2 regions of the Kitasatospora sp. NPDC088346 genome follow, and region 2 is predicted to be linked to the other one. Evidence: predicted binding sites of a transcription regulator. Region 2 holds the regulator's gene; the other holds the start of a gene.

Region 1 (15,820 bases), on a different contig from region 2:
CTGCCACCGCAGGAGGTGGAAGTAGTTCGACGGCGAGGTCGGCATCGCGACCGTCATGTTGTCCTGCGCGCACATCTGGAGGAAGCGCTCCGGGCGGGCGGACGAGTGGTCCGGGCCCTGGCCCTCGTAGCCGTGCGGCAGCAGCAGGGTGACGCCGGAGTGCTGGCCCCACTTCTGCTCGGCGGACGCGATGTACTCGTCCACCATGGTCTGCGCGCCGTTGACGAAGTCGCCGAACTGCGCCTCCCACATGACCAGCGCGTTCGGGCGGGTCAGCGAGTAGCCGTACTCGAAGCCCATCGCCGCGTACTCCGACAGCAGGCTGTCGTAGACGGTGTAGCGGGCCTGGTCCTCGGTCAGGTACAGCAGCGGGGTGTAGTCCTCGCCGCTGTTGCGGTCGATCAGGACCGCGTGGCGCTGGCCGAAGGTGCCGCGGCGGCTGTCCTGGCCGGCGAGGCGGACCGGGTGGCCCTCCATCAGCAGCGAGCCGATGGCGAGGGTCTCGCCGGTGGCCCAGTCGATGGTGTTGTCCTCGACCGAGGCCGCGCGGCGCTGCAGCTGCGGCAGCAGGCGCGGGTGGACGGTCAGCCAGTCCGGCAGGTTGACCTGCGAGGCTGCGATCCGCTTGACGGTCTCCTCGGAGATCGCGGTCTGGATGTTGACCGGGAAGTCGGCGACCGGCTTGCCGTTGGTGGCGGGCTGCTGCGCGCCGGCGGCCTGACGGACCTCGGAGAAGACCTTCTCCAGCTGGCCCTGGAAGTCCTGGAGCGCCTGCTCCGCCTCTTCCATGGTGATGTCGCCGCGACCGATCAGGCCCTCGGTGTACAGCTTGCGCACCGAACGCTTCTTGTCGATCAGGTCGTACATCAGCGGCTGGGTGAACGACGGGTTGTCGGCCTCGTTGTGACCGCGGCGGCGGTAGCAGATGAGGTCGATCACGACGTCCTTGTGGAACGTCTGGCGGAACTCGAAGGCGAGCCGCGCGACGCGGACCACGGCCTCCGGGTCGTCGCCGTTCACGTGGAAGATCGGGGCCTCGATCATCCGCGCCACGTCGGTGCAGTACATCGACGAACGGCTGCTGGCCGGGGCGGCGGTGAAGCCGACCTGGTTGTTGACGACCAGGTGGATGGTGCCACCGGTGCGGTAGCCGCGCAGCTGGGACATGTTCAGCGTCTCGGCCACCACGCCCTGGCCCGCGAAGGCCGCGTCGCCGTGGATCTGGATCGGCAGCACCGGGAAGGAGGTGCCGCCCTGGTCCAGGACGTCCTGCTTGGCGCGGACGATGCCCTCGACGACCGGGTCGACCGTCTCCAGGTGGGACGGGTTCGCGGCGAGCGACACCTTGATGGTCTCGCCGTCCAGGCCGGTGAAGGTGCCGTCGGCGCCCAGGTGGTACTTGACGTCACCGGAGCCGTGCATGGACTTCGGGTCGAGGTTGCCCTCGAACTCGCCGAAGATCCGGGAGTACGGCTTGCCGACGATGTTCGCCAGCACGTTGAGGCGGCCACGGTGGGCCATGCCGATGACGGCCTCGTCCAGACGGTGCTCGGCGGCGGCGTCGATGGTCGCGTCCAGCAGCGGGATCAGCGACTCACCGCCCTCCAGCGAGAAGCGCTTCTGGCCGACGTACTTGGTCTGCAGGAAGGTCTCGAACGCCTCCGCCGAGTTCAGCCGGCGCAGGATGCGCAGCTGCTCCTCGCGCTCGGGCTTCGAGTACGGCTTCTCCAGGCGCTCCTGCAGCCACTTGCGCTGCTTCGGGTCCTGGATGTGCATGTACTCGATGCCGACGGTGCGGCAGTACGTGTTGCGCAGCAGGCCGAGGATGTCGCGCAGCTTCATCATGCGCTGGCCGCCGAAGCCGCCGACCGCGAACTCCCGCTCCAGGTCCCACAGGGTGAGGCCGTGCTGGACGACGTCCAGGTCGGGGTGCTTGCGCTGCTTGTACTCCAGCGGGTCGGTGTCGGCCATCAGGTGGCCGCGCACACGGTACGCGTGGATCAGCTCCATGACGCGCGCGGTCTTGTTGACCTCGTCGTCGTGGGTGGTGGCGACGTCGGTCGCCCAGCGCACCGGCTCGTACGGGATCCGCAGGGACTCGAAGACCTCGTCGTAGAAGTCGTGCCCGCCCAGCAGCAGCTGGTGGATCGTGCGCAGGAACTCGCCGGACGCCGCGCCCTGGATGACCCGGTGGTCGTAGGTCGAGGTGAGCGTCATGGTCTTGGAGATGCCCAGGCGGGCCAGGGTCTCCTGGGAGGAGCCCTGGAACTCGGCCGGGTACTCCATCGCGCCGACGCCGACGATGGTGCCCTGGTTCTGCATCAGGCGCGGCACGGAGTGCACGGTGCCGATGCCGCCGGGGTTCGTCAGCGAGACGGTGACGCCGGTGAAGTCGTCCATCGTCAGCTTGTTGGCGCGGGCCCGGCGGACGATGTCCTCGTAGGCCTGCCAGAAGCCGAAGAAGTCGAGGGTCTCGGCCTTCTTGATCGCCGCGACCACGAGCTGGCGGTCGCCGTTGGGCTTCACCAGGTCGATGGCCAGGCCCAGGTTCACGTGGGCCGGCTTCACCAGGAACGGCTTGCCGTCCTTGATCTGGTAGCTGTGGTTCATGCCCGGGCTGGCCTTGATGGCCTGGACCAGGGCGTAACCGATCAGGTGCGTGAAGGAGACCTTGCCACCGCGGGCGCGCTGCAGGTGGTTGTTGATGACGATGCGGTTGTCGATCAGCAGCTTGGCCGGAACGGCGCGCACCGACGTCGCGGTCGGGACCTCCAGCGAGGCGTCCATGTTGGTGGCGACGGCCTTGGCCGGGCCACGCAGCGGGACGAGCTCGGGCCCGTCGGCGGCCGGAGCGGCGGCCTGGGCCGGCGGTGCGGCTTTCGGCGCCGGCGGCGCGGCGGGGGCTGCGGCGACGGGCGCGGGCGCCGGCTGGACCGGCGCGACGGCCGGGGCAGCGGGGGCGGACGCGACCGGAACGGCAGCGGCAGGGGCAGCGGGAGCGGCAACGGTGGTCGGCGTGGGGCCGACCGGGGTTGCGGCCTGGGTCACTGAAGTCACCTCGGTACCGGGCTTGTAGTCGGCGAAAAAGTCCCACCAGGCTCGGTCGACCGAGTTGGGATCCTGGAGGTACTGCTGGTAGATCTCGTCGACGAGCCACTCATTGGGGCCGAAGCCAGTGGAGCTTGCCGAGCTGCTGGGGGTTTCTGGGTGTGGCGACACGGGGCAACCGCCCTCTTCCGCTTCCTTTTGGGATGGTGGACAGCGGGGATTAAGGCTACGCCCCTGACCAGTGATCGCGCAGTCCCCGGGGGCCAGGCGTCGCCCAGATCACAGTGCCGAGCTGCAATTTGGCCGAATGTGTGCGTTAGAAACCCGTCAAGTATGGGAACTCGAGCACACCATTCACCCGTCCATACTGTCATCAAGTCGGACAAAAACCCAGTTCAGGCCCGGAGTGGGCGGATCCGACCGGGCCCCGCGCCCGCTGTGTCCCAGTTCTGTGACAACCCTGCGGAGGCGGCGTGCGGACGTCAGGCCGGCACCCGCGCCTCACCCGGCAGGGTGACCTCGATCCGGCAGCCGCGGTTGGCCTCGGCCACCCGGATCTCGCCGCCGTGCAGATCGACCGCCCAGCGCGCGATCGCCAGCCCCAGTCCGGTGCCGCCGTCGCTGCCCGGGCCCTGGGCGGTGGCGCTGCCGGCCCGCCCGAAGCGTTCGAACACCCGCTCGCGGTCCTCGACCCGGATCCCCGGGCCCTGGTCCTCGACGGTCAGCAGCAGGGCGCCCGGCGCCTCGCCGGGACGGGCCCGGACGGTCACCGTGCCACCGGCGGGGGAGTGCTTGCAGGCGTTGTCGACCAGGTTGGCGACCACCTGGTGCAGTCGCTCCGGGTCGGCCACGGCGCTCAGCCCGCCGGGCTTCACGTCCAGCCGCAGCCGCAGGTCGCCGCGCCGGCCGTAGGCGCCGCCCGCGGTCGCGCCGTCGACGGTCACCCCGCGCAGCACCCCGTCCAGGAACGGCTGGACCTCGAACGGGCGGGCGTCCAGCGGGACGACCCCGTCGTCGAGCTTGGACAGGTCGAGCAGATGGGTGACCAGGCGGCCGAGTCGTTCGGTCTGCTCCAGCGCGGCACCGAGGGTGGTGGGACTGGGCTGGACCACCCCGTCCACCACGTTCTCCAGCACGGCGCGCAACGCGGCGATGGGCGTGCGCAGCTCGTGCGAGACGTTGGCGATCAGCTCGCGGCGGTGCCGGTCGGCCGCCTCCAGGTCGCCGGCCATCCGGTTGAAGGTGGCGGCCAGCTCGCCGATCTCGTCGCGGGAGGCGACGTGCACCCGGGCGCTGTAGTCGCCGTCGGCCATCGCCCGGGCGGCCGCGGTCATGTCGCGCAGCGGCGCGGTCAGGCCGTGGGCCAGGAACTGCATGAACAGCAGCGAGGCGATGATCGAGAAGATCATGATGATGCGGATCTGGGTCTCGGACCGGATCGCGACCACGACCATCCCGGTGGCCAGCACCACGGAGACGATCACCAGCAGGGCCAGCTTGCCCTTGATCGAGCGGACCGGGTCGAGCGGCCGGATGTCGGCCCAGACCCTCAGGACGGCGCGGGTGGCCAGGTTGGGGGGCGGGGCGGCCTTGGCGTCCCCGCTGCGTTGCTGTGGAAAGGTCATGGTGTCCCTGACGTCGTCCCGCACCGCGCGGGTGCGGAGGTCCGCCGGGCGCGACAGTACGACCTGGGCCCCCCGGTGGCCCAAGTCGTCGGCGCGGCCGACTAGGAGAGCGGTGCCTCCAGGGCGTACCCGACGCCGTGCACCGTGCGGATCCAGCTGGCACCGATCTTGCGGCGCAGCGCCTTGACGTGGCTGTCGACCGTGCGGGTGCCCGAGGCGTCCGTCCAGTCCCAGACCTCGGCGAGCAGCTGCTCGCGGGTGAGCACCGCGCGCGGCTGCGCGGCCAGGCAGGCCAGCAGGTCGAACTCGGTCGGCGTCAGGTGGACGTCGCCCGCGCCGAGCCGCACCCGGCGCTGGACGTGGTCGATCTCCAGCTCGCCGAAGCGCAGGCTGCCGAGGGCCGGCGTCCTGGCCGCCTGCTGGGCGCGCTCCACGCGGCGCAGCAGCACGTTGACCCGGGCCGCCAGCTCGCGCATCGAGAACGGCTTGGTCATGTAGTCGTCCGCGCCGACCCCGAGGCCGACCAGCAGGTCGGTCTCGTCGTCGCGTGCGGTCAGCATGAGGACCGGCACCGGGCGCTGGGCCTGGATCCGGCGGCAGACCTCCAGGCCGTCGAAGCCGGGAAGCATGATGTCGAGCACGACGAGGTCGGGCTGCCAGGTGTGGAAGCCGTCCACCGCGCCGGGGCCGTCGTGGGCCACGGCGACCTTGAACCCCTCGGCGCCCAGCCGGGCGGCGATGGATTCGGCGATGGTGGGCTCGTCCTCGACGACGAGTACTCGTCGCTGAGTGCCCACCGGGTTGCTGCCGGTGTTCTCTTGCTGCATTTCTGTCACGGTCACGCCACCGCCCCCAGGGCTGCGGGCCGGCCACCTGTGGGGGTGGCGGGGCTCCGCTCGTAGTCGTCTTGTTTCCGTCTGGGCTTCGCCCGGGTTGCCGGATCCGCCGTGCACCCTTCCGCCGAAGGTGCGGGAGCGGGTGGTACGCCGTGTGGGCCGTCGTACCTCTCCGTACTCCACGCAGGGTACGGACACCGTGCCCGTTTCGGCAGGTGGACCGGACATTTCCGGCCCACGGGCCGGAACCGGTCCGGAACCGGACCGGGCACGGGGCGATACCTTACCCGGCCGAAATCCACCCCCATGACGGTACGTATGCCGTCCAATCGGATGATCAGTCCGGGGCGGGAAGCTACTCGTCCGTAAACAGAGGGTTGGTCCGTACCAGTGCGGCGGCGGCCCGGCGGCCGGGACCTGATGAATTCTCAGCGGATCCCCAGCGGACTCCCAGGGAGTCGACGTATCGTGACCACGACAAGTCTTCGGTGGGATCACCGGCGCTCGAACGGGCGTTGAGGGGGAGTAGGACGACCGGCCCGCGGACGGAGGCGCGATGACGGACACCGACGGCCGCTCCGCCGTGACCGGCGCCGACCGCTGCCGCGCCCTGCTGCGCCTGCTGCCCACCCCGGTGCGCAACCCCTTCGCGTTCGGCTACCTCGCCCTGCTGCTCGGCACCACGCTGTTCGCGCGCTTCGGCGACCCCGATCTGGTCCAGCGGCTCCAGGCGGCCTCCAGCAGCGACGCCCACAACCTGCTCGTCCGCCCGGTCTCCGCCCTGCTGCTGAGCGGGGCGTGGGTGGCCGGGCCGGTGTGGATGCCGTACTTCTGGGCCTTCCTCGCCACCGTCGCCCCGCTGGAACGCCGGGTCGGCGGGCTGCGGGCCGCCGCGGTGTTCGCCGCCGGGCACGTCACGGCCACCCTGGTCTCCCAGGCGGTCGTGGTCGCCGCGGTGGCCGGCGGGAGTCTCGGGACGGACGCGCTGGACGCGCTGGACATCGGTGTCAGCTACGGCGTGCTGACCAGCCTCGGCGCCCTCGCCGGGCTGCTGCCCGCGGCGGGCCGGGTGGTCGCGCTGGGCGTCGCCGGCGCACTCGTCGGCAACCAGCTGCTCACCGACCACGACCTGGTCACCGGAGTCGGCCACCCGGTCGCGCTGCTGGTCGGCATCGCACTGTGGGGCCGGCTGCGCCGCGGCCCGGGCCTGCGGACGGAGCCGCTGTGGGCGCGCGTCTGGCCGACCCGGCGCACTGCCCCCGCGCGCTCCGAAGTCTGACCGCCGGGTCCCCCTTCTACTCCAGCTCCACGTCCGCCCGCTCTCCCGCCGATCGCTCAGGGCGAACATCGGGCGGGGAACAATCGGCTCGCGCCAAACCTTAGTCAGGTCAACTCAACTTCGCTGACTGGGGAGAGATCATGGCATCGACGTCCACTCCGCTCACTCTGCCCGTGCTGCCGCTCGACGACGAGGTCGTGCTTCCCGGCATGGTCGTCCCGCTCGACCTCTCCGACACCGAGGTGCGCGCGGCCGTCGAGGCCGCCCGGGCCGGCGCGCGCGGGGCGGGCAAACCGCAGGTGCTGCTGGTGCCGCGACTGGACGGCTCGTACGGCGCGGTCGGCACCCTGGCCACCGTCGAGCAGGTCGGGCGGCTGGCCGACGGCGATCCGGCCGCCCTGGTCCGGGCCGTCCGACGGGTGCGGATCGGCTCCGGCACCACCGGGCCCGGCGCCGCGCTGTGGGTGGAGACCACCCCCTTCCGCGAGTCCGACCCCGGCCTCCCGGTGGCCGGTCGCGCCGCCGAACTGGTCAGGGAGTACAAGGCGCTGTCCACCCAGTGGCTGCGCAAGCGCGGCGCCTGGCAGATCGTCGACCGGGTCGCCCAGATCGACGACGTCGGCGAGCTCGCGGACAACATCGGCTACGCCCCCTTCGCCACCGTCGAGCAGAAGCTCAAGGTGCTGCTGGAGTCGGACCAGGTGGCCCGCCTGGAGTACGCGCTGACCTTGCTGCGCGACCACCTCGCCGAGGAGGAGGTCAACGACACCATCCGCAAGGACGTCGAGGAGGGGGTCGCCAAGCAGCAGAAGGAGTTCCTGCTGCGCCGTCAGCTGGAGGCCGTCCGCAAGGAGCTGGCCGAGCTGAACGGCGACCCCGCCGACGAGGAGGACGACTACCGGGCCCGGGTGGAGGCCGCCGACCTGCCCGGCAAGGTGCGGGAGGCCGCGCTCAAGGAGGTCGACAAGCTGGAGCGCTCCTCCGACCAGTCGCCCGAGGGCTCCTGGATCCGCACCTGGCTGGACACCGTCCTGGAGCTGCCCTGGAACGAGCGCACCGAGGACGCCTACGACATCGCGGGTGCCCGCGCCGTGCTGGACGCCGACCACGCCGGCCTCGCCGACGTGAAGGACCGGATCGTCGAGTACCTGGCCGTCCGCAAGCGCCGGGCCGACCAGGGGCTCGGCCGGACCGGCGGCCCCGGAGCGGACGGGGCGGCGCGCACCGCCCCGACCGAGGGCGGCGACGGGCGACGGGCGGGCGGCGCGGTACTGGCCCTGGTCGGCCCGCCCGGCGTCGGCAAGACCTCGCTGGGCGAGTCCGTGGCCCGCGCGATGGGCCGCTCCTTCGTCCGGGTCGCGCTCGGCGGCGTCCGCGACGAGGCGGAGATCCGCGGCCACCGCCGCACCTACGTCGGGGCCATCCCCGGCCGGATCGTCCGGGCGGTCAAGGAGGCCGGGTCGATGAACCCGGTGGTGCTGCTGGACGAGATCGACAAGGTCGGCTCGGACTACCGGGGCGACCCGGCCGCGGCCCTGCTGGAGGTGCTGGACCCGGCGCAGAACCACACCTTCCGCGACCACTACCTGGAGGTCGAGCTTGACCTCTCCGACGTGGTCTTCCTCGCCACCGCCAACGTGCTGGAGGCCATCCCCGAGCCGCTGCTCGACCGGATGGAGCTGGTCCGGCTGGACGGCTACACCGAGGACGAGAAGGTCGTCATCGCCCGCGACCACCTGCTGCCCAGGCAACTGGAGAAGGCCGGGCTCACCCCGGAGGAGGCCGCCGTCGGCGAGGGCGCGCTGCGCCGCCTGGCGGGCGAGTACACCCGCGAGGCGGGCGTGCGGAACCTGGAGCGCTCGATCGCCCGGATCCTGCGCAAGGTCGCGGCGCAGAGCGAGCTGGGCGAGCGCGAGTTGCCGGTCGCGATCGGCCCGGACGACCTGCGGGCGCTGATCGGCCGGCCGCACCACGTCCCCGAGTCGGCCCAGGAGCCGGCCGAGCGGCGCACCGCCGTCCCGGGCGTGGCCACCGGACTGGCCGTCACCGGTGCGGGCGGCGACGTCCTCTACATCGAGGCCTCGCTGGCCGACGCGGTGACCGGCTCGACCGGACTGACCCTCACCGGGCAGCTGGGCGACGTGATGAAGGAGTCCGCGCACATCGCGCTCTCCTTCCTGCGCTCGCGCGGCGCCGAACTGGAACTGCCGGTCACCGGGCTGCGCGAGCAGGGCATCCACCTGCACGTGCCGGCCGGCGCCGTCCCCAAGGACGGGCCCAGCGCGGGCATCACCATGACCACCGCGCTGGCCTCGCTGCTGTCGGGCCGCAAGGTGCGCACGGACGTCGCGATGACCGGCGAGGTCTCGCTGACCGGACGGGTGCTGCCGATCGGCGGGGTGAAGCAGAAGTTGCTCGCCGCCGACCGGGCCGGGATCACCACGGTGATCATCCCCAGGCGCAACGAGCCGGACCTGGACGAGGTCCCGGCCGAGGTGCTGGAACGGCTGACGGTGCATCCGGTCTCCGACGTCCGGGAGGTGCTGAAGCTGGCCCTGGAGCCGGCCGAGGTGCTGGTGGCCGCCTGACGGAGGGTCTGCCCGGGGGCGCCGGCGGCAGCCGGCGCCCCCGCGGTCGTGCGCCCGCAGGGTGAGACGGCTCTTGTGAGACGGGCCGTCAGAAAGGGAGGCTGGCGGTATGCACCGCCACGCGCACCTGAGCCGTCGACTCGACGTCGACCGCCGCGGTGCCGGAGGGCGACGCCGTCACCGGCCTCTCCCCGGACTGGCAGGGGCGGGTCTGGTTCGCCACCGGCCACGGGGTGGTCGGCACCGCCGACGACCGGACCGGCACCGTCCGCGCACTGGCCCTGCCGGCCGGCGAGCAGATCGCCAACTCCATCTCCACCGCGCCGGCCGGCACCGCCGTCTCCACCACCCACGCCACCTACCTGCTCACCGCCGGCGCGGACGGCACTCCGCGGATCGCCTGGCGGCAGCCGTACGACCGGGGGCCGGGGCGCAAGCCCGGGCAGCTCAGCTGGGGCACCGGCTCCACCCCGACCTTCTTCGGGCCGCGCACCGGCGGCGACTACCTGACGATCGTCGACAACGCGGCCCCCACCGTGCACCTGCTGGTCTACCGGACGGGCACCGGTGAGCAGGTCTGCTCGGTGCCCGTGCTCACCTCCGGCGGCAGCGGCAGCGAGAACTCGCCGATCGCCGCCGGCACCACCGTGTTCGTCGCGAGCACCTACGGCTACCCGTACCCGAAGCTGCCGGAGGGAGCGGGCCCCAGCGTGCCGGCCTCGGACGCCTTCCGCGGCGGCCTCAGCCGGGTGGACGTCCGCGCCGACGGCTCGGGCTGCGACCTGGCGTGGGACAACCGGGTGCGCTCGGCGGCCGTGCCCCGGCTCTCCACCGCGGACGGGCTGATCCACACCGTGCTGCGCGACCCGGTCGTCCCCGGGACCACGGCGACCTCGCTGCTCGACCCCTACTCCTACGCCGAGATCGACCCGGAGACCGGCGCGGTGGTGCGCACCCGGTGGCTGGGCAGCGGATTCCTCTTCGACACCCTGCAGATGGTCGGGTCGATCGCGCCGGGCCGGGTGGTGCTCCAGGGCACCACCACCGGCGTGCTGCGGATCACCGGGGGCTGAGCCGCCCGCCCCGGCCCCCGGGGTGTGACGTGCGATACTGCCGGGGTGCCGTCACCGACCCAGCGAGCCCTGGCCCGAGTGCCGAAGCGGTACCGCCCGTTCCTGGTGAAACACCGCAAGCTGGTGAAGTTCCTGGTGGTGGGCGGTACGTGCTTCGTCCTGGCCACGACGATGAACTACGGCCTGCGGCTGACCGTGCTGGCGTCCAAGCCGGTGATCGCGCTGACCGTGGCGACCATGGTGGCGACGGTCGTGTCGTACGTGCTGAACCGGCAGTGGTCGTTCCGGGCCGCCGGGCGCCAGCGCGAGGCCCTCCTGTACTGCGTGGTGAGCGCGCTGGCGATCGTGGTGAACGACCTGCCGCTGGTGGTCTCCCGGTACGTCCTGGACCTGCGCGAGCCCGGCGTGGGCCCGCTGGCCGAGGAGGTCGCCGACTTCGTCAGCGGCATGATCCTCGGGACCTTCCTGGCGATGATCTTCCGCTACTGGGCGATGAACCGCTTCGTCTTCACCCGGCTCTCGGCCAGGGTCAGTCCGGAGCCGTCCACCGCCCAGCGGGTGCGCGTCAGGCCGTGACGGCCTCCGGCCGGGCCCCCGGCCGGCGCACCACCGCGAGCAGGGTGACGGCCACGCCGACCACCGCCCAGACGGCCAGGACCAGCAGCGGCACGGCGATGTTGGTGGAACCGAAGTAGGCGATCGAGCGGGCCACGTCGGTGCCGGCGCCGTTCGGGATCCAGGCGCCGATCGCCCGCCAGAACGGCGGCATCAGCGGCGGCGGGAACACCCCGCCGGCGCTGGGGTTGCCGAGGACCACGAACACCAGCACCGCGAGGCCGATGCCGACGATGCCGAACAGGCACTCCATCGCCATGGTGATCGCACCGACCGCGAACACCACCAGCGAGCCGAGGCCCACCAGGGCCCAGGTGGAGCCCGGCAGGGCGTTCAGCACCGGGCCGATGATCAGTGCGCCGCCGACCCCGGCCGCGACCGAGTAGACCGCGAGCGTGCCGAGCCGGATCAGTGCCCGGTGGGTGTTGGCCGGCCGGGCGCCGGCGCTGATGCCGAGGATCGAGGCGACCAGGTAGCCGCCGACGCACCAGCCGATCACCAGGTAGAAGGAGGACAGACCCTCGGCGTCACCGGCCGCCAGCGGGACGACGTCCTCGACGGCGACGGTGCGGTTCTGGGTCTGCTCGACCCGGGTGACGATCTCCTCGGCGGCGCGGGCGGCGGCCGGGCCGCGGGCGTCGGCGACCAGCAGGGTGTCCCGGGTGCCGGCCGGGTCGAAGATCCAGGCGGCGTAGATCCTCTGGTCCCTGATCAGCTCCTCGGCGGCGGCCCGGTCCGCCGCGGTGGAGCTCCGGACGGCGTCGTCGGGGACCGAGTCCAGGCCGGCCACCAGCTTGGGGGCGACCTGCGGTGGGGCGACCACCGCGATCGACAGCTGGTGCGGCGCCGGGTGGTGCAGGGCACCCACGTAGGAGGTGATGAAGCCGAGCTGGAGCAGGAGGACGCCGATCACCAGCAGGGCGGCCCGGGGTGTCACCGCGTCCTTGAGTTCGGCGAGGAAACCTGATGCGGGCTCAGCCATCGCATGCTCCTTGGGTGGCGGGACAAAGCGGATGGATACTTCATATCATGAAGTAGTTTCGGGGATGTGTCGCCAGGGGGGTCGGGAGCGGAAAAAGTTGCCTTACTCAACCTTTTCTCCGTATGGTTGCTAAACGCAACAAAACTCCCGTCGAAGGATCCGTATGCCGACGACCCCCATGTCCCACCGACAGGTCCTCGAAGCCCTCTCCGGCCTGCTGCTCGGCCTCTTCGTGGCCGTGCTCTCCTCGACCGTCGTCTCCAACGCGCTGCCGCGGATCCTCACCGACCTGCACGGCGGCGAGTCCGCCTACACCTGGGTGATCACCGCGGCGCTGCTCTCCCTCACCGCCTCCACCCCGATCTGGGGCAAGCTCTCCGACCTGGTCAGCAAGAAGCTCCTGGTCCAGATCGCCCTGGTGATCTACATCGTCTCCTCGGCGCTGGCCGGGCTCTCCCAGAACACCGGCGAGCTGATCGCCTGCCGGGTGCTCCAGGGCGTCGGCGCCGGCGGCGTCACCGCCCTCGCCCAGATCTGCCTCGCCGCGATGGTCCCGCCCCGCGAGCGCGGCCGCTACAGCGGCTACTTCGGCGCGGTTTTCGCCCTCGCCACCATCGGCGGCCCGCTGATCGGCGGTGTCATCGTGGACACCGACTGGCTCGGCTGGCGCTGGTGCTTCTACGTGGGCATCCCGTTCTCACTGATCGCCATCCTGGTGCTCCAGCGGACCCTGCACCTGCCCGAGGCGCCCCGCCGCCGGGTGCGGATCGACTACCTCGGCGCGCTGCTGATCACCGCCTCGGTCAGCCTGCTGATGATCTGGATCAGCCTGGCCGGCAAGGACTACGCCTGGCTGTCCTGGCAGACCGCCGCGATGGTCGGCGGCGGGCTCGCACTGGCCGTGCTGTTCGTCCGGGTCGAACGCCGGGCCGCCGAACCGGTCATCCCGCTCGACCTGTTCCGGCACCGCACCGTCGCCCTGGTCTCGGTCGCCAGCGTGCTGATCGGCGTCGGCATGTACGGTGCGACCACCTTCCTCAGCCAGTACTTCCAGCTGGCCAAGGAGGAGTCGCCGACCATGGCCGGGCTGCTCACCCTGCCGATGATCCTCGGCCTGGCGATCTCCTCCACGGTGGCCGGCCGGCTGATCACCAGGTACGGCCGCTGGAAGGCCTACCTGGTGGCCGGCGCGCTGCTGCTCGCCGTCGGCTTCGGTCTGCTCGGCACCGTCCGCGCTGACACCGGCTACGGGGCGCTGGCCGCGTACATGGCGCTGACCGGCCTAGGGCTCGGCCTGACCACCCAGAACCTCGTCCTGGCCGTGCAGAACACCGTGCCCAGGAACGAACTGGGCGCCGCCAGCTCGGTGGTCACCTTCTTCCGCACCATGGGCGGCGCGATGGGCGTCTCCGCGCTCGGCGCCCTGCTCGCCGACCGGGTCTCGCACTACCTCGCACAGAACCTCGCCGCCGCGCACGTCGTGCCGGGCCCGGGCGCCGCCCTCGGCGGCGGTCAGATCCCGGACCTGCACCGGCTGCCCGCGCCCCTGGTGCCGCTGGTCACCGACGCCTTCGGGCACGGGGTCGGCCTGGTGTTCCTGGTCGCCGCGCCGTTCGCGCTGATCGCCTTCCTGGTGGTGCTCCTGATCCGCGAGGTGCCGCTGCGCACCACCCACGACGCGGCCGCGGAGCCCGCCGCCCGGCCCGCCACGGAGCTGTTCGCGGACTGACCCCCGGCAGGCCGAAGGGCCCTCGGAGCAACGGCTCCGAGGGCCCTTCGGCGTAGGGCCTGTCGGACAGGCCCTGGCGGCGACGGGGGGATCAGCCCGCGATCAGCGAGATCCCGTACAGCACCACGCCCGCGCAGGCGGCGAAGCAGACGCCGGCCCCGGCCAGCGCCAGGTTGCCGCTGCCGGCCCCGGGGGTGCCGGCCTGCCGGGCCTCCAGCGCGGCCTCCCGGCGGGAGAGCGCGAGATTGCCGAGGGCGAAGACGACGACCACCGCGAGGGTGATCAGCAGGCTGAAGCCCGCGGTCTGGCCGAGTGCGGCCCACTTGATGCTCATGACTGGCTGCCTCTCGCCGTCAGGCCGCGACGGCGGTGGTGGTGGGGGTCGGGTTGGCCGGGGTCGGGGTGACCTCGACCTCGACCGGGGTGACGTCGTTGACGTTGTCCGCGCTGACCGGCTGGCGGCGGGAGACGAGCCACATCGAGCCCGAGCCGATCACCAGCGCGGCGCCGACCAGGGCCACGCCCCAGTCGCCCTGGCTCGCCACGAACGCGGCGATGCCGGAGACGGTGGCGGCGGCCGGCAGGGTCAGGCCCCAGGTGTAGACCATGCGGCGCACCAGGCTCCAGCGCAGCGTGCCGCGGGGGCCGCCGAGGCCGGCGCCCATGATGGAGCCGGAGCAGACCTGGGTGGTGGACAGGCCGTAGCCCATGTGGGTCGAGGTCAGGATCGCCGTGGCGGCGGCGGTCTCCGACGCGAAGCCCTGCGGGGCCTTGATGTCGGCCAGGCCCTTGCCCATCGACCGGATGATCCGCCAGCCGCCCATGTAGGTGCCCAGCGCGATCGCCGCGCCGGCGCTGACGATCACCCAGAGCGGCGGCAGCGCGCCCTTGGGCAGCGCCTTGACCGAGACCAGGGTCAGGGTGATGATGCCCATCGTCTTCTGGGCGTCGTTGGTGCCGTGGGCGAGCGAGATCAGCGAGGAGGAGAAGATCTGGCCCCGCTTGAAGCCCTTGGTGGTGGTGTCCGTGCCGCCGCGGGTGATCAGGTACGCCAGCTTGGTGGCGCCCCAGGCGGCCACGCCGGCGACCAGCGGAGCGGCGACGGCGGGGATCAGGATCTTGCTGACAACGACGCTGAAGTTGACGCCGTCCATGCCGACCCCGACCACGGTGGCGCCGATCAGGCCGCCGTACAGCGCGTGGGAGGAGCTGGACGGCAGGCCCTTGAGCCAGGTCAGCAGGTTCCACAGGATCGCGCCGGCCAGAGCCGCGAAGATCACTTCGGGGTGGATGCCGGCCTTCTCGTTGACGATGCCACCCGAGATGGTGGTGGCGACCTTCACCGAGAGGAACGCGCCGCCGAAGTTCAGGACGGCCGCGATGGCGACCGCGACCTTCGGACGCAGGGCACCGGTGGCGATGGAGGTGGCCATCGCGTTGGCGGTGTCGTGGAAGCCGTTGGTGAAGTCGAAGGCGAGCGCCGTGATGATCACAACGGCCACCAGGAACGTGATGTGTTCCATACCCAAACAATCGTCGTAGTTGTCGGACTGACGCTGGTGTCAGGCCGACCGTAGGGACGGCTGGTGAACGGAAGGTTAACTGGATCGGGAATTGCGGTTCTGATGATGTCGCGGAGGTTGCGCAGGGGATGTGAAACCGTGGAGAGGGCGGGCCTGATCAGCGGGTTTGCGTGAAATGTCCAGCCTCGCCATGGTTTGCTGAGACCTGTCTCACACTGTCCTGCGGCGAAGATGAGAAGTTCATCAGTACGTACCGATGCCACCTGCCCCGGTGTGGGGCGGACATGGCAGGATCAGCCCGTTGCAGGCCGGGCGGGACGCCCGGGCGGAGGTCGCGAGGCGGGGGAGGCAGGCCGATGGGGGCTGCGCAGCGGATGGAGACGGCCGGAGTCCGGCCGTGGGTGCGGGCCGCCCTGCGGTGCGGGGCGGTGCTGGCCGCCGCGGCGCTCTCGCTGCCGCTCGCCGGCGCCGCGTACGCCGCGCCCGACCCGGGCCCGGCGGTCGCCGCGCCCACCGTCGCGC
Region 2 (15,820 bases):
ATCCGCGCGCTGGCCGCCGGTTGGCTCACCCCCAGCTCGGCCGCCGCCCGCCCCACGCTGCCCAGCCGCACCACCGCGAGCAGCAGTTCCAGCGCGCCGATCTCGGGGACGTGCGGGGAGAGAGCCATACAGCCAGGTTATGTCCCCATAGGCGACCGGTCGCTACCGGGCGGCCGGCCCGCCGGGCACGGTGGTGCCATGGCCACCTCCGCCCTCCCTGCCGCCCCCACCCCTCCGGCGGCTCCCGCTCGTCCCGACGACCTCACCAGGTCCGACACCTCCACCGGGCCCGACACCTCCACCGGGCTCGTCAACCCCACCGGGCCCGCGAACCGCGCCCGCCGCCTCGACCTCGGCCAGCTCGGGCCCAACTGGTACGCGACGGTGATGGGCACCGCCATCGTCGGCAACGCCGCCGCCGCCCTGCCGGTCTCCGTCCCGGGCCTGACCGCGGCGGCCCGGCTGGCCTGGGCGCTGTCGGCGGCCCTGCTGCTGGTGCTGGTCCCGGCCCGCGTCGCGCACCTGCTGCGGCACCGCGCGGCCGCCCGCGCCCACCTGCTGGACGACCCCGCCAAGGCGGTCTTCTACGGCTGCCCGCCGATGGCCCTGCTCGCCGTGGGCTACGGCACCCTGAAGGTCGGCGCCCCGCTGATCGGCACCGGGCCGGCGGTCGCCGTCGACCTGGCGCTGTGGACCGCCGGCACCTGCTACGCCGTCGCGGTGGCGGTCACCGTCCCGACGCTGATGATCACCCGGCACCGGCTGTCCGCGTTGCGCGCCGACCCGACCTGGCTGCTCCCGGTGGTCGCCCCGATGGTGGCCGCCTCGCTCGGCCCGGCGCTGGTCCCGCACCTGGCGGCGGGCACGGCCCGGACGGCGATGCTCTACGGGTGCTACGCCCTGTTCGGGGCCTCGATGATGGCCGTGCTCGCCGTCCTGCCGGTGGTCTTCGCGGGCCTGGTGCACAGCAAGGTGGCGGCGCCGGTGCTGACTCCGGTGCTGTTCCTGGTGCTCGGACCGCTCGGACAGTCCGCCACCGCCGTCAACCAGCTCGCCGACGCCGCCCGGGTGGCCGCGCCGGGGCTCGGAGGGGCGGCGCTGCACCTGGCGGTGCTGTTCGGGGTGGCGGTGCTGGGCTTCGCCCTGCTGTGGCTGCTGGTCGCGACGGCGGCCAACCTGCGGGCCTGGCGGGCCGGGATGCCGTTCGGGATGACCTGGTGGGCCTTCACCTTCCCGGTGGGCACGGTGGTCACCGGGTCGGCGGCCCTGGCCCGGCACACCGGCTTCGGCGGGTTCACCGCCGTCGCGGTGGGGCTGTTCCTCCTGCTGGTCGCGGCCTGGGGCGTGACGGGGGCGCGCACGGTGGCGGCCCTGGCGGGCGGGCGGCTGCTGGCCCGGTGAGTGCCGCCCGCAGGGGTGCGCGAGCGGCCGGCGAATGTCGGAATTCACGCCGCCGACGGGCTGAATCGGAATCCGGCGCCGGCGTTTTCCGTCGTTCGTGCCGTCGGTCGGCGGATCGGAATTCCGCCGGTCCGTGAAAGGCGGGTGCCGATCCGGGGCGCGGCACCGCCTTCCCCCCACTGGCCTGTACCTTTCCGGAAAGAATTGACGCGGCTCGCGGGGGGCGGCGCCGTACCGACTGTCATGCGCCGGACCACCGCCGGCCATCCCCCGCAATCAACCAGAATCGATCACGATCGAACGATCCCGCAGGCCGGAAGCGGGTCGCGGTCCGTCGCCCTGGGTCGTTCTGTTGGAACCCGGCGGCAGTGACCGACCCACGGGATACGCGCGTAGACCTCGGGGTGCCCGATCGAATTGCTGCGGAACGGGGGCCGGGCGGCGGTTTCGGCGGGCCGTTTCGGGAACGGGACGTTCCACTCCGGCGAACGATCGGTCGGCGATCCGGAAATGTGTGAGCGGGGTGAAAGGCGGGCCCGGGAGAAACGCTCGGCAGTCCACTACCGTTGCAGGTTTCTGCACTTGCGGGAACCTGCAACAGGAGAGCACTTGTTCCCCGCGCGTCACACTGTGAAGGTAGTGACACGCCAGGTCGCCGGGCAGCCGCAGCCCGATGAAGGTGACTTGCTCCTCCCGAGGTGTGACAGGTGTTGCTGCACCGTGCACCAGGGGGAGGAGCGCCGGCCGGGACGCCATGTGTGGTGATGGCCCCCGGAAACCGGAGTCGGCGAGGCGTTGCTGCTCCGCCTCACCGAAAGCACCGTGGCCTTGTGTAACACCGGCGGGTCTCCCGGGGTTCCAGCGCGCACAGCGCACTGGCCCCCGGGGGGCGCGCAGGTAGCGGGCCGCCGCCGGCCCCGCGGACTCGGCCCGCCGGATCACCGGCCCGCCGCGCACGATCCGGAGCCGGACGAGGGCGGCAGGGGGAACGCGACATGGCCGCCGGGACCAGGACCAACGGCACCGGGATGCCGGACGAACCCGCCCGCCGGCTCTACCTCGCCATCCTCGCCGAGGGCGGCCGCATCCACAGCCAGGACCTCGCCCCCGCCCACCGGGCGACCATGGACCAGCTGGTCCGGATCGGCCTGGTCATGCCGCACCCGATGGACCGCTCCTACGTGGCCGTCAGCCCGCGCCTGGTCGGCGACCGGGTGGGCGCCGACCTCCGGTCCCAGGCCACCGGCCTGCTGCTGGAGGCCGAACGGCTGCCCGAGCGCCTCGCCTCGCTCACCCGCGCCTACGACGCGCTGCCCCGGGAGCCCGAGGCCCGCGACCACGTGAGCTACGTGGACGGGAGCGAGCGGATCCGCCACCGGATCGCCGAGCTGGTCTCCGAGTGCCAGCGGGAGCTGCTCACCGTGCAGCCCGGCTCCCGTCTCCCCGAGACCATCGAGCTGTCCCGCCGGCAGGACCTCGCCCTGCTCCGCCGGGACGCCCGGATGCGCACCCTCTACCAGCCGCTGGTGCTCGACGAACCGGCCGCCGTCGCCTACGCCCTCGACCTCACCGCCCACGGCGCCGAGGTCAGGATCCTGGACGAGCCCTTCCAACGGATGATCGTGGTGGACCGGGCGGTGGCCGTGATCCCGGCCGCCGAGGACAACAGCCGTGCGGTGCTGCTCTCCGATCCCGCCACCGTGCACTTCCTGGTCCGGCTCTTCGAACGCGACTGGGAGCGGGCCGACGTCGTCCGGTGGCGCGAGCTCGGCGCCCAGCGGGTCACCAGGACTCCGGCGGACCGGGTCGGCCGCCTGCTGGCCAAGGGACTGACCCAGCGCGCGGTGGCGACCAGGCTGGGCCTGAGCGAGCGGACGGTGGCCGGGCACATCTCCCGGCTGCGCGAGCGCTACGGGGCTCAGACGCTCTTCCAGCTCGGCTGGCAGATGCGGGGCGGCGGCGGGGACCGGACGTGACGCCGGGGCCCCGTCCGCGGCCCCGGCGGCCTCCTCGGGCCGGTCCGGGCCGGCCGGCCCGGGTGCACGAACAGGTGGGGTGGCTGCCCGGCCGGCCGTCAGCGCAGCGTACGGTGACGAACCGGCTGACCCTGAGCGGGCGCGCGGTGGCCGGGCACCTCGCCCGGCCGCGGTCGCCGTGCGCCGTGCGGTCGCCGTGCCGGCTCGGACGGCTGATGCGGAGTGGGACGAAGTGAACGAGTTCGTGGCGGGATCCCTGCCGAGCGACGCGGAGCGGGCGCTCTACCACGCGATCCTGGAGCAGGGCGGCCGGGTGATGTTCCGGGAGGTCGGGGCGCGGGACGCGGCGCTGGTGCTGCGGCTGATCGACCTGGGCCTGCTGATCCACCACACCGAGGACGCCTCGCTCACCGCCGTGAACCCCCGGGCCGTCAGCGACCGGCTCAGCTCGGAGCTGCGGTCGGCCGGCACCCGGATGCTGGTGCAGGCGGAGGAGATGCCGACGCTGCTGGAGGAGCTGACCCGGGCGTACGACGCGACCCCGCGCCGGGTGGACCGCTCCAGCGAGGTGGAGCACGTGGACGACTTCCTGGAGATCCGGCACCGGATCCTCCAGGTCGAGGCGGAGTGCCGGGAGGAGACCCTGGCGGCCCAGCCCGGCGGCGCCCGGCCGTCCGAGCACCTGGAGCAGTCGCTCGAACGCACCCGCCGCCAGCTGGAGAACGGGTGCTCGATCCGGACGATCTACCAGCCCGGGGCCCGGTTCGACGAGGCGACGGTGCGCTACGCGGCCCGGGTGAGCGAGCTGGGCGAGCGGATCCGGGTGCTCAGCGAGCCGTTCACCCGGCTGCTCGTCTTCGACCGCCGGGTGGCGGTGATGCCGGCCTCGGCGGACAACAGCAGCGCCGCCTTCATCGAGGACCCGGCGGTGGTCAGCTTCCTGGTCGGCGTCTTCGAGCGCGACTGGGAGCGGGCCGAGCGGGTCCAGTGGCGGTCCGCCCACCAGGAGGTGGAGGGCCTGCCGGCGCACGAGCAGGTCGGGAGGCTGCTCGCGCAGGGACTGACCCAGCGGACCATCGCGAGCCGGATGGGCCTGAGCGAGCGGACCGTGGCCGGGCACATCTCCCGGCTGCGCGAGCTGTACGACGCGGAGACGCTCTTCCAGCTGGGCTGGCAGATGCGGGGAGCCGAGGCGCCGTCGGGCCGGTGACGCGTACCGGCCGCGGGGTCAGCCGGTGGCGATCTCGGGGGACCAGTAGCCGTGCGGGCGGGTGCTGGGCGCGGGCTGACGCGGTACCGGGAACTGCTCGCCGGGCGCCGTCCAGAACCCCTCGCGCAGCGACAGGGCCATCCCGGCCCAGTCCAGCGCGGTCTCGACGGTGTGGTGCAGGGCCTCCTGCGACCAGGTGTCGTCGAAGACCAGCGGCAGCACGGGGGAGACCTGCTCGATGGTGGCGATCAGCGGGTTGTGGGTGATCGCCTCGTCGACCAGCAGCACGATCGGCTTGCGCAGCGCCGAGGCCCAGCCCAACTCCAGGCTGACGCCCGCGGACAGCGGTGCGCCGACGTAGGCGAAGATCAGGTCGGCGGTCTGCATGGCGCGGAAGTCGGACGGGACGCGCGGCTCGGGGGCCCGGCCGGCCACCGTCCAGGCGTCGCTGTGGTGGCCGCTGTAGACGGCGGCTCCGCTGCGCAGGAGCGTGGTCCGCAGGGTCGTCAGCCGGGTGCGGCTGGCCAGCGTCACCACGCTGTCGGCCGGCCCGGTGAGCCGCATCAGCGGCGCGGCCAGGAAGACCCGTGCGCGTCGGCCCTCGGGGGTCTGGGCGGCGCGATGGCGCAGGTAGGGCTCGGTCATGTCGACTCCGGGGATTGGCCGCTGGCAGGTACGTGTCCGGCGAACGATGTGGCTGACCCGCTCCGGGGGAGGCTGAACCGGGAGTGGGGGCTGCTGCAGATTGTTGAACGATGTAGCGTCAAGTGTGTGGCCCGAACGCTCATGTGGTTGAGTTGATCGTCCATCCAGGGCCGCGGGTAAGTCCACCTGACCGTGGTGTCATATGGCTGCCTGGCAGCGAGATGACGCACCCTCGGTAATGCCTGCGCCGTGACACCGACCGTATCCCTGAGGCATGATCTGAGCTAATGTTCGAGGCTTCTCTATTGCTCAGTGAGGCATAACCCGAAGGAGGGAGTGGTCGCAATGTCTCGTGTGCGTCGATTTGTTCGCTTTGCAGTCGTGCCGCTTGTCGTCGGCGCGGCGTTGTCGATAGGGACCAATCCGGCTCTGGCGGACAGCGCCTGGACGCGTTCCATGCCTGCCGCATCCGTTCTCCAGCCGGCCCACCAGGTCGCGGCCGAGGCGCAGGTGACCTTGTTGGAGGACTCCGCCTGGACCTGATCAGGTGCGGCGAGAGATCCTCCCCCGGGCGAACGGGGGGCCCGGGGCCCGGTGGCTCAGACGATCCCGTCCGCAGCCTCGGGTTCTTCCTCCAGTGACGCGCGGCCGAGTATGTAGCCCAGCTGGAAGAGCGATTCGACGTGGTGGTCCTCGCGCATCTCCGCGATGTGCCGGGCCAGCGTCCGTTCGCTGATGCCCAGTCTTCTGGCGATCACTCGGTGATTGGTGCCCTTGAGGAGCAGGTCGACGATGGTCTGTCGAAGTCGGGAGACGACCTGCGGTGGCACTGTCCGTGCACCGTCAAAATCAAGTCCACGACTCCAGTTTCGCTCGAAGACCTCTTCGATGAGATAGCTGATAACGGCCTGGTCGTGAATGAACGCCGCCAAGTTGAGATCGTCGGCCACGGGGATCACCGCGGTGCGCCGATCGATCACGATCAACCTGGTGTAGGGCTCGTCCAAGGTGCGCACCTTGCCCCCCGCATCGGCAATCGCCGCCACGTACTCGCGGGTGGGCGCGTGATATCGGGTGCTGGGGTGGTAGATCGTCCGAATGGTCGCGCCGCGCCGCAGGGTCTCCAAATCGCGGGCGATCACGCCGGCCAGGGCTTCCGGCGGTCGGGGGCCGCCCGGTTGGGCCGCCAGCATCTCCTCCGAGCAACCGCTGACGAGCTGTCCCAACCGTTGGTTTATCAGGACCTTGCCATGTACATACTCGATTGTTCCGCCGGTCTTCTCCGGCGTGCGGAACTCCTCGGCCAGTTCCTGGAGGTCCCCCGGCAGCGCCACCGCGCGGTGCAGCAGGTCCAGCGCCTTGCGCTGCCAGATGCTGCTCAGCCGGGCGGAGAGCTGCGCGGGGTCCACCGCGACCAGGATCCCGGGATCGTCGGTGTCCGGCACCAGCAGGCCGATGTCCAGCAGTTCGGCCAGCGCCTTGCCGTCGGCGGCCTTGCTCTCGCACTCGGTGATCCGGCCGCGCGAGCGCAGCACGTGCCGGTAGAGCTCACGGGCCTGGGCCGTCAGGACGCCGAGCCCGCCCGGGGTGAGGCCCGGCTCATCGGTCTCACTCATCTGGCTCCTTGCCATCGGCACCCGGTAGGAGGGGCGGCTGATTGCCCGTCCTGGGGATCATAGGCGCGTGGCGCGCAGCCGCGACCGCCTCGGCGATTCTTCTCTTCCCGGCCATGCTCTGCACGGGCACTCTCTCATCAAGACGACGCCGCCGGCACCCCCCAGGCGGAGGGTGCCGGCGGCGGGAGTCGCCACGGCGGTCAGCGCTGCTTCGGCCGCCACACGACCAGTGCGCTGGACTGCTGGACCTGCTGGTACGGCACGAGGTCGCGGCGGTACGAGGCGTGCACCGCGGCCTCGCGCTGCTGGAGCGCGCTGGCGGCACCGTCCAGGGCGTCGGCGAGCTCGGCGACCCGCGACTGCAGGGCCGTGACCTGGTTCTCCAGCTCGATGATCCGCTTGATGCCGGCCAGGTTGATGCCCTCGTCCTGGGACAGCCGCTGCACCTCGCGCAGCTGCTGGATGTCCCGGGCGGAGTACCGACGGCCGCGGCCCGCCGTGCGGTCCGGGCAGACCAGGCCGAGCCGGTCGTACTGGCGCAGCGTCTGCGGGTGCAGGCCGGAGAGCTCGGCGGCCACCGAGATGACGTAGACCGGGGTGTCCTCGGTCAGCACGTAGTGGGTGGGGCCGGGCCCGGCCGCGCGGCGGCGGGTGCCGCCGGGCAGGCCCTCGCCGAGGCCCGGCCCGATCGGGCCGTCAGGACTGATCATCTGGTCACGCTCCCTCCGCCGCCCGGAACAGGGCGGCTCGCGGGTCGTCCGAGGCCGTGGCCTCGCGGTACTGCTCCAGTGCGGTCAGCGCGTCGCCGGTGACGAGCTTGGGTACCACGACCTCCACGGTGACCAGGAGGTCGCCGCGGGTGCCGTCCTTGCGGGTGGCGCCCTTGCCGCGGGCCCGCAGGGTCAGGCCGTTGGCACTGCCGGCGGGCAGCTTGAGCTTCACCGGCGGGCCACCCAGGGTCGGCACCTCGATGGTGCCGCCCAGCGCGGCTTCGGGGAAGGTGACCGGCACGGTGACCGTCAGATTGTCGCCGCGGCGGCCGAAGACCGGGTGGGCGTCGACGTGCACGGTGACGTACAGGTCGCCGGGCTGGCCGCCGCGCTCGCCCTGGGCACCCTTGCCCTTGAGTCTGATCCGCTGGCCGTCCTGGACCCCGGCCGGGATCCGGACCTGCATGGTGCGGGCCGAGCTGGCCCGGCCGCTGCCGTGGCAGACGGTGCACGGGTCGTCGACGATCATGCCGCGGCCCTTGCAGTCCCGGCAGGGCTCGGAGAGCGCGAAGGCGCCCTGGCCCCGGCTGACCGTGCCCGCGCCGACGCAGGTCGGACAGACCCGCGGGGTGGTGCCCGCCTTGGCGCCGGTGCCGCTGCACACCCGGCAGGCGGCCTGGCTGGTCATCCGCAGCGGGACGGTCGCGCCGTCCACCGCCTCGTCGAAGCCGAGCGTCACCTCGGTCTCGACGTCGGCGCCCCGGCGGGGCTGGGGCTGGCGGCCGCCGCGGTTGAAGAGGCCGCCGAACACGTCGCCGAGGCCGCCGCTCCCGCCGGCCTGGCCGGCGCCGGTGAACAGGTCGCCGAAGTCGAAGTTGTGGCTGCCGTTGCCGCCCGGGCCGCCGGCCCGGAAGCCGCCGGCGCCGAAGAGCGAGCGGGCCTCGTCGTACTCCTTGCGGCGCTTCTCGTCCGACAGGACGTCGTAGGCCTCGGAGATGTCCTTGAAGCGGTCCTCCGCCTTGGTGTCACCCTTGTTGGCGTCCGGGTGGAACTCGCGGGCGAGCTTGCGGTAGGTCTTCTTGATCTCCGCGGAGGTGGCGTCCTTGGGCACGCCGAGGACCTTGTAGTAGTCCTTCTCCACGTAGTCCTTGGTGCTCATGGCTGCCGCCACCTCCCGAGGTCAGTCCATACGGCGCTGCGGAGCCGCCCGTCGTACTCGACGACGTACGACTCCGCAGCGCACGGATTGTCAGTTGTCGGCCGCACCGTCGGCCTTGTCGGACTCCGAGTCGTCGGAATCCGGCGCGGCCGTGGTCTGCGTCCCCGGCTGGGGCTCGGCCACCGCGACCATCGCCGGGCGGATGATCCGCTCGCCGATCCGGTAACCCGGCTGGAGGATCTGGACACAGGTGTCCTCGGTGACGTCCGAGGAGTAGCTGTGCATCAGGGCCTCGTGCAGCGTCGGGTCGAAGGCCTCGCCCTCCTTGCCGAACTGCTGCAGACCCAGCTTGGCGACGACCGTCTCCAGGTTGTCGGAGACCGACTTGAAGCCGCCCGTCACCTCGCCGTGCTCGCGGGCCCGACCGATGTCGTCGAGCACCGGGATCAGGGACTCCAGGATGTTGGAGACCGCGATCTCGCGGACCGTCAGACGGTCGCGCTCGACCCGCTTGCGGTAGTTCTGGTACTCGGCCTGCAGCCGCTGCAGGTCGGCGGTGCGCTCGGCCAACTCGCGCTTGGCGGTCGCGAGTTCACCGGAGGTGGCGCCGGCTGCGGCCTCCTCGGCGGCCTTGATCACAGCCTCGTCGGCGGAGTCGTCGCCGGGCTGCTCGCCCTGCGGCTTCTCCGTCATGCGGCACCGCCCTTGGGCTTCTCGTCGTCGACGATCTCGGCGTCCACGACGTCGTCCTCGGCCTTGGCGGCACCCTCGGTACCCTCGGCGGCACCCGCGGCGTCGGCGTTCGCGTACAGCGCGGCGCCGAGCTTCTGGGCGGTGGTGGAGACCTTCTCGGTCGCCTCGCGGATCGCGGTGATGTCCTCGCCCTTGAGGACCTCCTTGAGCTCGGCGATCGCCGTCTCGACCTCGGTCTTGACGTCGGCCGGGAGCTTGTCGGTGTTGTCCGCGATGAACTTCTCGGTCGAGTAGACCAGCTGCTCGCCCTGGTTGCGGGTCTCCACGGCCTCGCGGCGCTTGTGGTCCTCCTCCGCGTACTGCTCGGCCTCGCGCATCATGCGCTCGATGTCGTCCTTCGGCAGCGCGGAGCCGCCGGTGACGGTCATCTTCTGCTCCTTGCCGGTGCCGAGGTCCTTCGCGGCCACGTGCATGATGCCGTTGGCGTCGATGTCGAAGGTGACCTCGATCTGCGGCAGGCCGCGCGGGGCCGGCGGCAGGCCGGTCAGCTCGAACATGCCGAGCTTCTTGTTGTACGCCGCGATCTCGCGCTCGCCCTGGTAGACCTGGATCTGCACGGACGGCTGGTTGTCCTCGGCCGTGGTGAAGATCTCGGACCGCTTGGTCGGGATCGTGGTGTTGCGCTCGATCAGCTTGGTCATGATGCCGCCCTTGGTCTCGATGCCGAGGGACAGCGGGGTGACGTCGAGCAGCAGGACGTCCTTGACCTCGCCCTTGAGGACACCGGCCTGGAGGGACGCGCCGATGGCGACGACCTCGTCCGGGTTCACGCCCTTGTTGGCGTCCTTGCCGCCGGTCAGCTCGCGGACGAGCTCGGCGACGGCGGGCATCCGGGTCGAGCCGCCGACCAGGACCACGTGGTCGATCTCGGACAGCTGGATGCCGGCGTCCTTGATGACGTTGTGGAACGGGTGCTTGCAGCGCTCCAGCAGGTCGGCCGTCAGCTGCTGGAACTGGGCCCGGGTGAGCTTCTCGTCCAGGTGCAGCGGGCCCTCGGCGGAGGCCGTGATGTAGGGCAGGTTGATCGAGGTCTCGGAGGACGAGGACAGCTCGATCTTGGCCTTCTCGGCGGCCTCGCGCAGACGCTGCAGGGCCATCTTGTCCTTGGACAGGTCGACGCCGTGGCCGGCCTGGAAGACCTTCACCAGGTGGTCGACGACCTTCTGGTCCCAGTCGTCACCACCGAGGTGGTTGTCACCGTTGGTGGCCTTCACCTCGACGACGCCGTCGCCGATCTCCAGCAGCGAGACGTCGAAGGTGCCGCCGCCGAGGTCGAAGACCAGGATGGTCTGGTCGTCCTTGTCGAGGCCGTAGGCCAGCGCGGCCGCGGTGGGCTCGTTGACGATGCGCAGGACGTTGAGGCCCGCGATCTCACCGGCCTCCTTGGTGGCCTGGCGCTCCGAGTCGGAGAAGTACGCCGGGACGGTGATCACCGCGTCGGTGACCGTCTCGCCCAGGTACGCCTCGGCGTCCCGCTTGAGCTTCTGCAGGATGAAGGCGGAGATCTGCTGGGGGTTGAAGTCCTTGCCGTCCAGGTTGATCTTCCAGCCGGTGCCCATGTGGCGCTTCACCGACCGGATGGTGCGGTCCACGTTGGTGACCGCCTGGCGCTTGGCGACCTCGCCGACCAGAACTTCGCCGTTCTTGGCGAAGGCGACGACGGACGGCGTGGTCCGAGCGCCCTCGGCGTTGGTAATGACCGTGGGCTCACCGCCCTCAAGAACACTGACGACGGAGTTCGTCGTACCGAGGTCGATGCCGACCGCGCGTGCCATCGTAAATACCTCCACGGAAGAAGTTGAGCTGTACGGACTCAAGGATGCACGACCGGCGGGGGAGCGTCAACAGCCATGAGCCGGTGGCGCTCAAGTTTCCTGCGCTCGGCCGCGTCCTGGCTGCTCGCGGCGGGTGCGCCGGCCGCGCGGGGCCCGTCCGGCGGCCGCCTGGTGGCCGGTGGGCGGTGGGCCTGCGTCCGGTGGGCGGTCGTCGGGTGGTCGGTGGGCGGTCACCCGGGTCCGGACCGGGTCCGGGTCGGGCCCGGGTTCGCCCGGAAGGGTGAGTGTGGCCTTACGTGACTGCCGCCATACCTTGTGCATCTTCTGAACGAGTGTTAACGAGCGGTAGTGTCCGCCCGGGTCCGGTTAGAAGTTACCGGTGAGTACAATCGGGTCGGACCCCTTGATTCGCCAGGTACCCCCAGCCGCAGGAGACGGAGAGCCGATGCAGCTAGCAGCGATCGTCATCTCGCTGGTCACCACTGTGATCGGCACCGCGCTAGCCGCCCGCGCGGCCGCGTACATCTACAAGGTGGTGAAGACCGGCCAGCCGGACACCACCCGCACCGGCAACCCCGTCCAGCGCACCAAGACCGTGGCCGTCGAGTTCCTCGGCCACACCCGGATGAACCGCTGGGGCGTCGTCGGCGTCGCGCACTGGTTCGTCGCCGTCGGCTTCTTCACCCTGATCAGCACCCTGGTGACGGCCTTCGGGCAGCTCTTCGACGCCGAGTGGACGATCCCGTTCATCGGCACCTGGCTGCCGTTCGAGCTCTTCACCGAGCTGGTCGGCACCTTCACCACCCTCGGCATCGCCGCCCTGATCGTGATCCGGCTGCTCAGCCTGCCGTCCCGGTCCGGGCGCAAGTCGCGCTTCGCCGGCTCGATCGCCTGGCAGGCCTTCTACGTCGAGTACACGATCCTCGGCATCGGCCTGTGCATCATGATCCTGCGCGGGCTGGAGGGCGCGATCTCGGGCGTCGACTCCTACGAGGCCGCCTACCTGGTGAGCTACCCGCTGGTGCTGGCCTTCAAGGGCCTGTCGCACGCCACGCTGGAAAACCTGATCTACCTCTTCGCGATGCTGAAGATCTGCATCTCCTTCGCGTGGGCCACCACCATCGGCGTCAACCCCTCGATGGGCGTGGCCTGGCACCGCTTCCTCGCCTTCTTCAACATCTTCTTCAAGCGCGAGGAGGACGGCGGCGTCGCCCTCGGCGCCCTGCGCCCGATGACCAGCAGCGGCGCCCCGATCGACTTCGAGGACCCGGCCGACGACGCCGTCTTCGGCGTCTCCCAGGTCGAGCACTTCGCCTGGAAGGGCATCCTCGACTTCTCCACCTGCACCGAGTGCGGCCGCTGCCAGTCGCAGTGCCCCGCCTGGAACACCGGCAAGCCGCTGTCGCCCAAGCTGCTGATCATGAGCCTGCGGGAGCACGCCTTCGCCAAGGCGCCGTACCTGCTGGCCGGCGGCGGCAAGGACATGGAGGGCAACGAGCAGGCCACGCCCGAGCAGCTGGCCGGCGTGCCCGCCGAGGCCCTCGCGGAGGCCGAGCGCCCGCTGATCGGCACCGCCGAGGAGAACGGGGTCATCGACCCCGACGTGCTGTGGTCCTGCACCACCTGCGGGGCCTGCGTCGAGCAGTGCCCGGTGGACATCGAGCACATCGACCACATCGTCGACATGCGCCGCTACCAGGTGATGATCGAGAGCTCCTTCCCGACCGAGGCCGGGACGATGCTCAAGAACCTGGAGAACAAGGGCAACCCGTGGGGCATGGCCACCAAGGCCCGCCTCGACTGGGTCAAGGAGCTCAAGAAGGAGACCGGCATCGAGGTGCCGGTGATCGGTGAGGACATCGACCCCGCCGAGGTCGAGTACCTCTACTGGGTCGGCTGCGCCGGTGCCCTGGAGGACCGCGCCAAGAAGACCACCAAGGCCTTCGCGGAGCTGCTGCACACCGCGGGCGTGAAGTTCGCCATCCTCGGCAAGGAGGAGACCTGCTCCGGCGACTCCCCGCGCCGCCTGGGCAACGAGTTCCTCTTCCAGATGCTCGGCGCGCAGAACGTCGAGACGCTGAACGCCGCGCTGGAGGACGCCCCGGTCAAGCGGATCGTGGCCACCTGCCCGCACTGCTTCAACACCATCGCCAACGAGTACCCGCAGCTGGGCGGCCACTTCGAGGTCATCCACCACACCCAGCTGCTCCAGCACCTGATCGACGAGGGCCGGCTGCTGCCGGTCAACCCGGTCGAGGGCCTGATCACCTACCACGACCCCTGCTACCTGGGTCGGCACAACAAGGTCTACAGCCCGCCGCGCGAGATCATGGACAAGGTCCCGGGTTTGCGCCAGCAGGAGATGCACCGCCACAAGGAACGCGGCTTCTGCTGCGGCGCCGGCGGCGCGCGGATGTGGATGGAGGAGCGGATCGGCAAGCGGATCAACACCGAGCGGGTGGACGAGGCGCTGTCGCTCAACCCCGACATCGTCTCCACCGCCTGCCCGTTCTGCCTGGTGATGCTCTCCGACTCGGTCAACGGCAAGAAGAACGAGGGCGCGGCCAAGGAGCACCTCAAGGTCGTCGACGTCGCGCAGCTGCTCCTCGACTCGGTCAAGGCCCAGCCCGTCGAGCCGGAACCGGAGCCCGTCGAGGCCTGATCCGGCCCTCCCTGCGGGAGACTGATCCCGCGTCACCCCGTGGCCCCGCTGCCCCGTCCGGCAGCGGGGCCACGGTGCGTCCCGGTCCGGGGCCGCGGTGTCTGCCGGTCCGGAGCCGACGCGCCTGCCGGTCCGGGGCCGCCGGGAGCGCTCGGCCGGGGTGCCCTAGCATTCCGGCCATGAACGATGGCGGGGGCACAACAGGCGGTGGCGGTTTCCCGGGCGGGCACGCCGGTGGTGGGTTCGGTGGACAACCCGGCGGGCAGCCGGCGGAGCCGGGCGGCGCCCCGGTCGCGTACCTGCCGCCGGTGACCAGCGCGACCCCGGACTGGGCGGCGCTGGCGGCGGCGAACGAGCAGGAGCACCGCCGCAAGCGGCTGCTGCGGATCGGCGGCGGCGTCCTGGGCGTCCTGGTCGTCGGCGGTCTGGTGGCCACCGCGCTGGCCGTCGCGGGCCCGGGCGGGGACCGCCGCCCCGAGGCGCGGGCGTCCGCCTCCGGGATGGCCCCGACCGGCGGCACACCGGCCGACGGCACGGCGCCGGCGTCCCCGTCCGAGCAGGCGTCCCCCTCGGCCGGCGCGGCCGCCTCCGGCTCGCCGTCGGCGTCGCCGTCCTCCGCCGGCGGCACCGTCGCGCCCGGCGGCAAGGCCACGCCCGGCGCGGGCGGCAAGCCGTCCGGTGCGGTGCCGGGCGCGCCCGCCGGCCCGGCCCAGCTGGCCGCCCAGGCCGGCGGCCAGGCGGCCCTGCTCGGCCCGAAGACCACCGTCGGCCCCACCGACGGCCACACCGGCCCCACCCTCGTCCTCGGCAGCAGCGCGGACGGCTACGCGCAGACCTCGGCGCCGGTGGTGGACACCAACCGCAGCTTCACGGTGTCGGCGATGGTCCGCAACAACGCCCCGACCGGAGGCCGGGCCGTGGTCACCCAGGGGGACGGCAGCTACTACTCCTTCTACCTGGGCCGGGACTACTGGGACAGCCACAACCAGTGGGTCTTCAAGGTGCAGACCGCGGCCGGCGCCCAGGACAACACCACCTACCAGGCGTTCTCCCCGGGCAACGCGACCACCGGCCAGTGGACGCTGCTGACCGGCGTCTACGACGCGGGCAGCAAGAAGATCCAGCTGTACGTGGACGGGCAGCTCGCCCAGACCACCCCGGTCACCGGGATCTGGCAGACCGGCGGCCCGCTGCAGATCGGCCGGGTCCGCTACAAGTCCGCCTGGACGGACTTCTGGGACGGCGCGATCGGTGACGTCCAGGTCTGGGACCGGGCCCTTCCCGCCGACGCCGTCAACCGGCTGAAAGGAACCGGCGGTACCTCGGCGGGCGTCTCCCCGACCGCGGCCTGGCTGCTGCCCTGAGCACGGGCGGCCGGGCCCGGCCCGCCGCCCGCCACCGCGGCCCGGCCACCGTCCCCCGGGGCGAGGACGGCGCGGGCCGGACGGGGAAATAGAGTAGGCGCTGGACCCGCGACCTGCGGGTCCGCCGGCCGTCCGCGGACCACCGGCCCAGCGCACGCCAACAGCGGCCCGCCGGCCACGCCGCGGCCGTACCGCACCGGAGCAGGGGAGAAGCGCAGTCCATGACCGAGGCCATCATGCTGGTCGGTGGCAAGGGCACTCGCTTGCGCCCGCTGACCACCCACACGCCGAAGCCGATGCTCCCCGTCGCCGGGGTCCCGTTCATCGCGCACCAGCTCGCCCGCGCCGCGGCCGCCGGGGTGACCAGGGTCGTCCTCGCCACCTCGTACCTGGCCGAGGTGTTCGAGGACCACTTCCAGGACGGCAGCCCGTACGGCATCGAGCTGGTCTACCTCACCGAGAAGGAGCCGCTCGGCACCGGCGGGGCGATCCGCAACGCCGCCTCCGGCCTGACCTGCGGCCCGGACGATCCGGTGCTGGTCTTCAACG

The links. The regulator HspR, encoded in region 2, represses chaperone genes until heat shock. The targets are predictions, from matches to a motif close to TTGAGNNNNNNNNNCTCAA.
Region 1: a site for HspR is predicted at 6,888-6,906, ahead of lon (endopeptidase La). Genes of this name have one in related genera too.

Annotation. Positions count from the first base shown of each region.
Region 1 covers NZ_JBIURH010000007.1:145,403-161,222, reverse strand. Annotated here, with positions in the region: gene ACIOFR_RS12815 (multifunctional oxoglutarate decarboxylase/oxoglutarate dehydrogenase thiamine pyrophosphate-binding subunit/dihydrolipoyllysine-residue succinyltransferase subunit) at 1-3,219, opposite strand, end outside; gene ACIOFR_RS12810 (sensor histidine kinase) at 3,531-4,673, opposite strand; gene ACIOFR_RS12805 (response regulator transcription factor) at 4,775-5,500, opposite strand; gene ACIOFR_RS12800 (rhomboid-like protein) at 6,066-6,788, shown strand; gene lon (endopeptidase La) at 6,929-9,376, shown strand; partial or broken gene ACIOFR_RS12790 (hypothetical protein) at 9,532-10,449, shown strand; gene ACIOFR_RS12785 (GtrA family protein) at 10,495-11,025, shown strand; gene ACIOFR_RS12780 (DUF3533 domain-containing protein) at 11,015-12,046, opposite strand; gene ACIOFR_RS12775 (MDR family MFS transporter) at 12,210-13,775, shown strand; gene ACIOFR_RS12770 (hypothetical protein) at 13,867-14,109, opposite strand; gene ACIOFR_RS12765 (anion permease) at 14,129-15,298, opposite strand; gene ACIOFR_RS12760 (C40 family peptidase) at 15,655-15,820, shown strand, end outside.
Region 2 covers NZ_JBIURH010000012.1:123,665-139,484, forward strand. Annotated here, with positions in the region: gene ACIOFR_RS18445 (LysR family transcriptional regulator) at 1-128, opposite strand, end outside; gene ACIOFR_RS18450 (TDT family transporter) at 199-1,401, shown strand; gene ACIOFR_RS18455 (LuxR C-terminal-related transcriptional regulator) at 2,397-3,377, shown strand; gene ACIOFR_RS18460 (LuxR C-terminal-related transcriptional regulator) at 3,610-4,587, shown strand; gene ACIOFR_RS18465 (hypothetical protein) at 4,606-5,232, opposite strand; gene ACIOFR_RS18470 (LuxR family transcriptional regulator) at 5,832-6,848, opposite strand; gene ACIOFR_RS18475 (heat shock protein transcriptional repressor HspR) at 7,049-7,558, opposite strand; gene dnaJ (molecular chaperone DnaJ) at 7,563-8,717, opposite strand; gene grpE (nucleotide exchange factor GrpE) at 8,808-9,410, opposite strand; gene dnaK (molecular chaperone DnaK) at 9,407-11,245, opposite strand; gene ACIOFR_RS18495 ((Fe-S)-binding protein) at 11,691-13,907, shown strand; gene ACIOFR_RS18500 (LamG domain-containing protein) at 14,087-15,271, shown strand; partial or broken gene ACIOFR_RS18505 (NDP-sugar synthase) at 15,508-15,820, shown strand, end outside.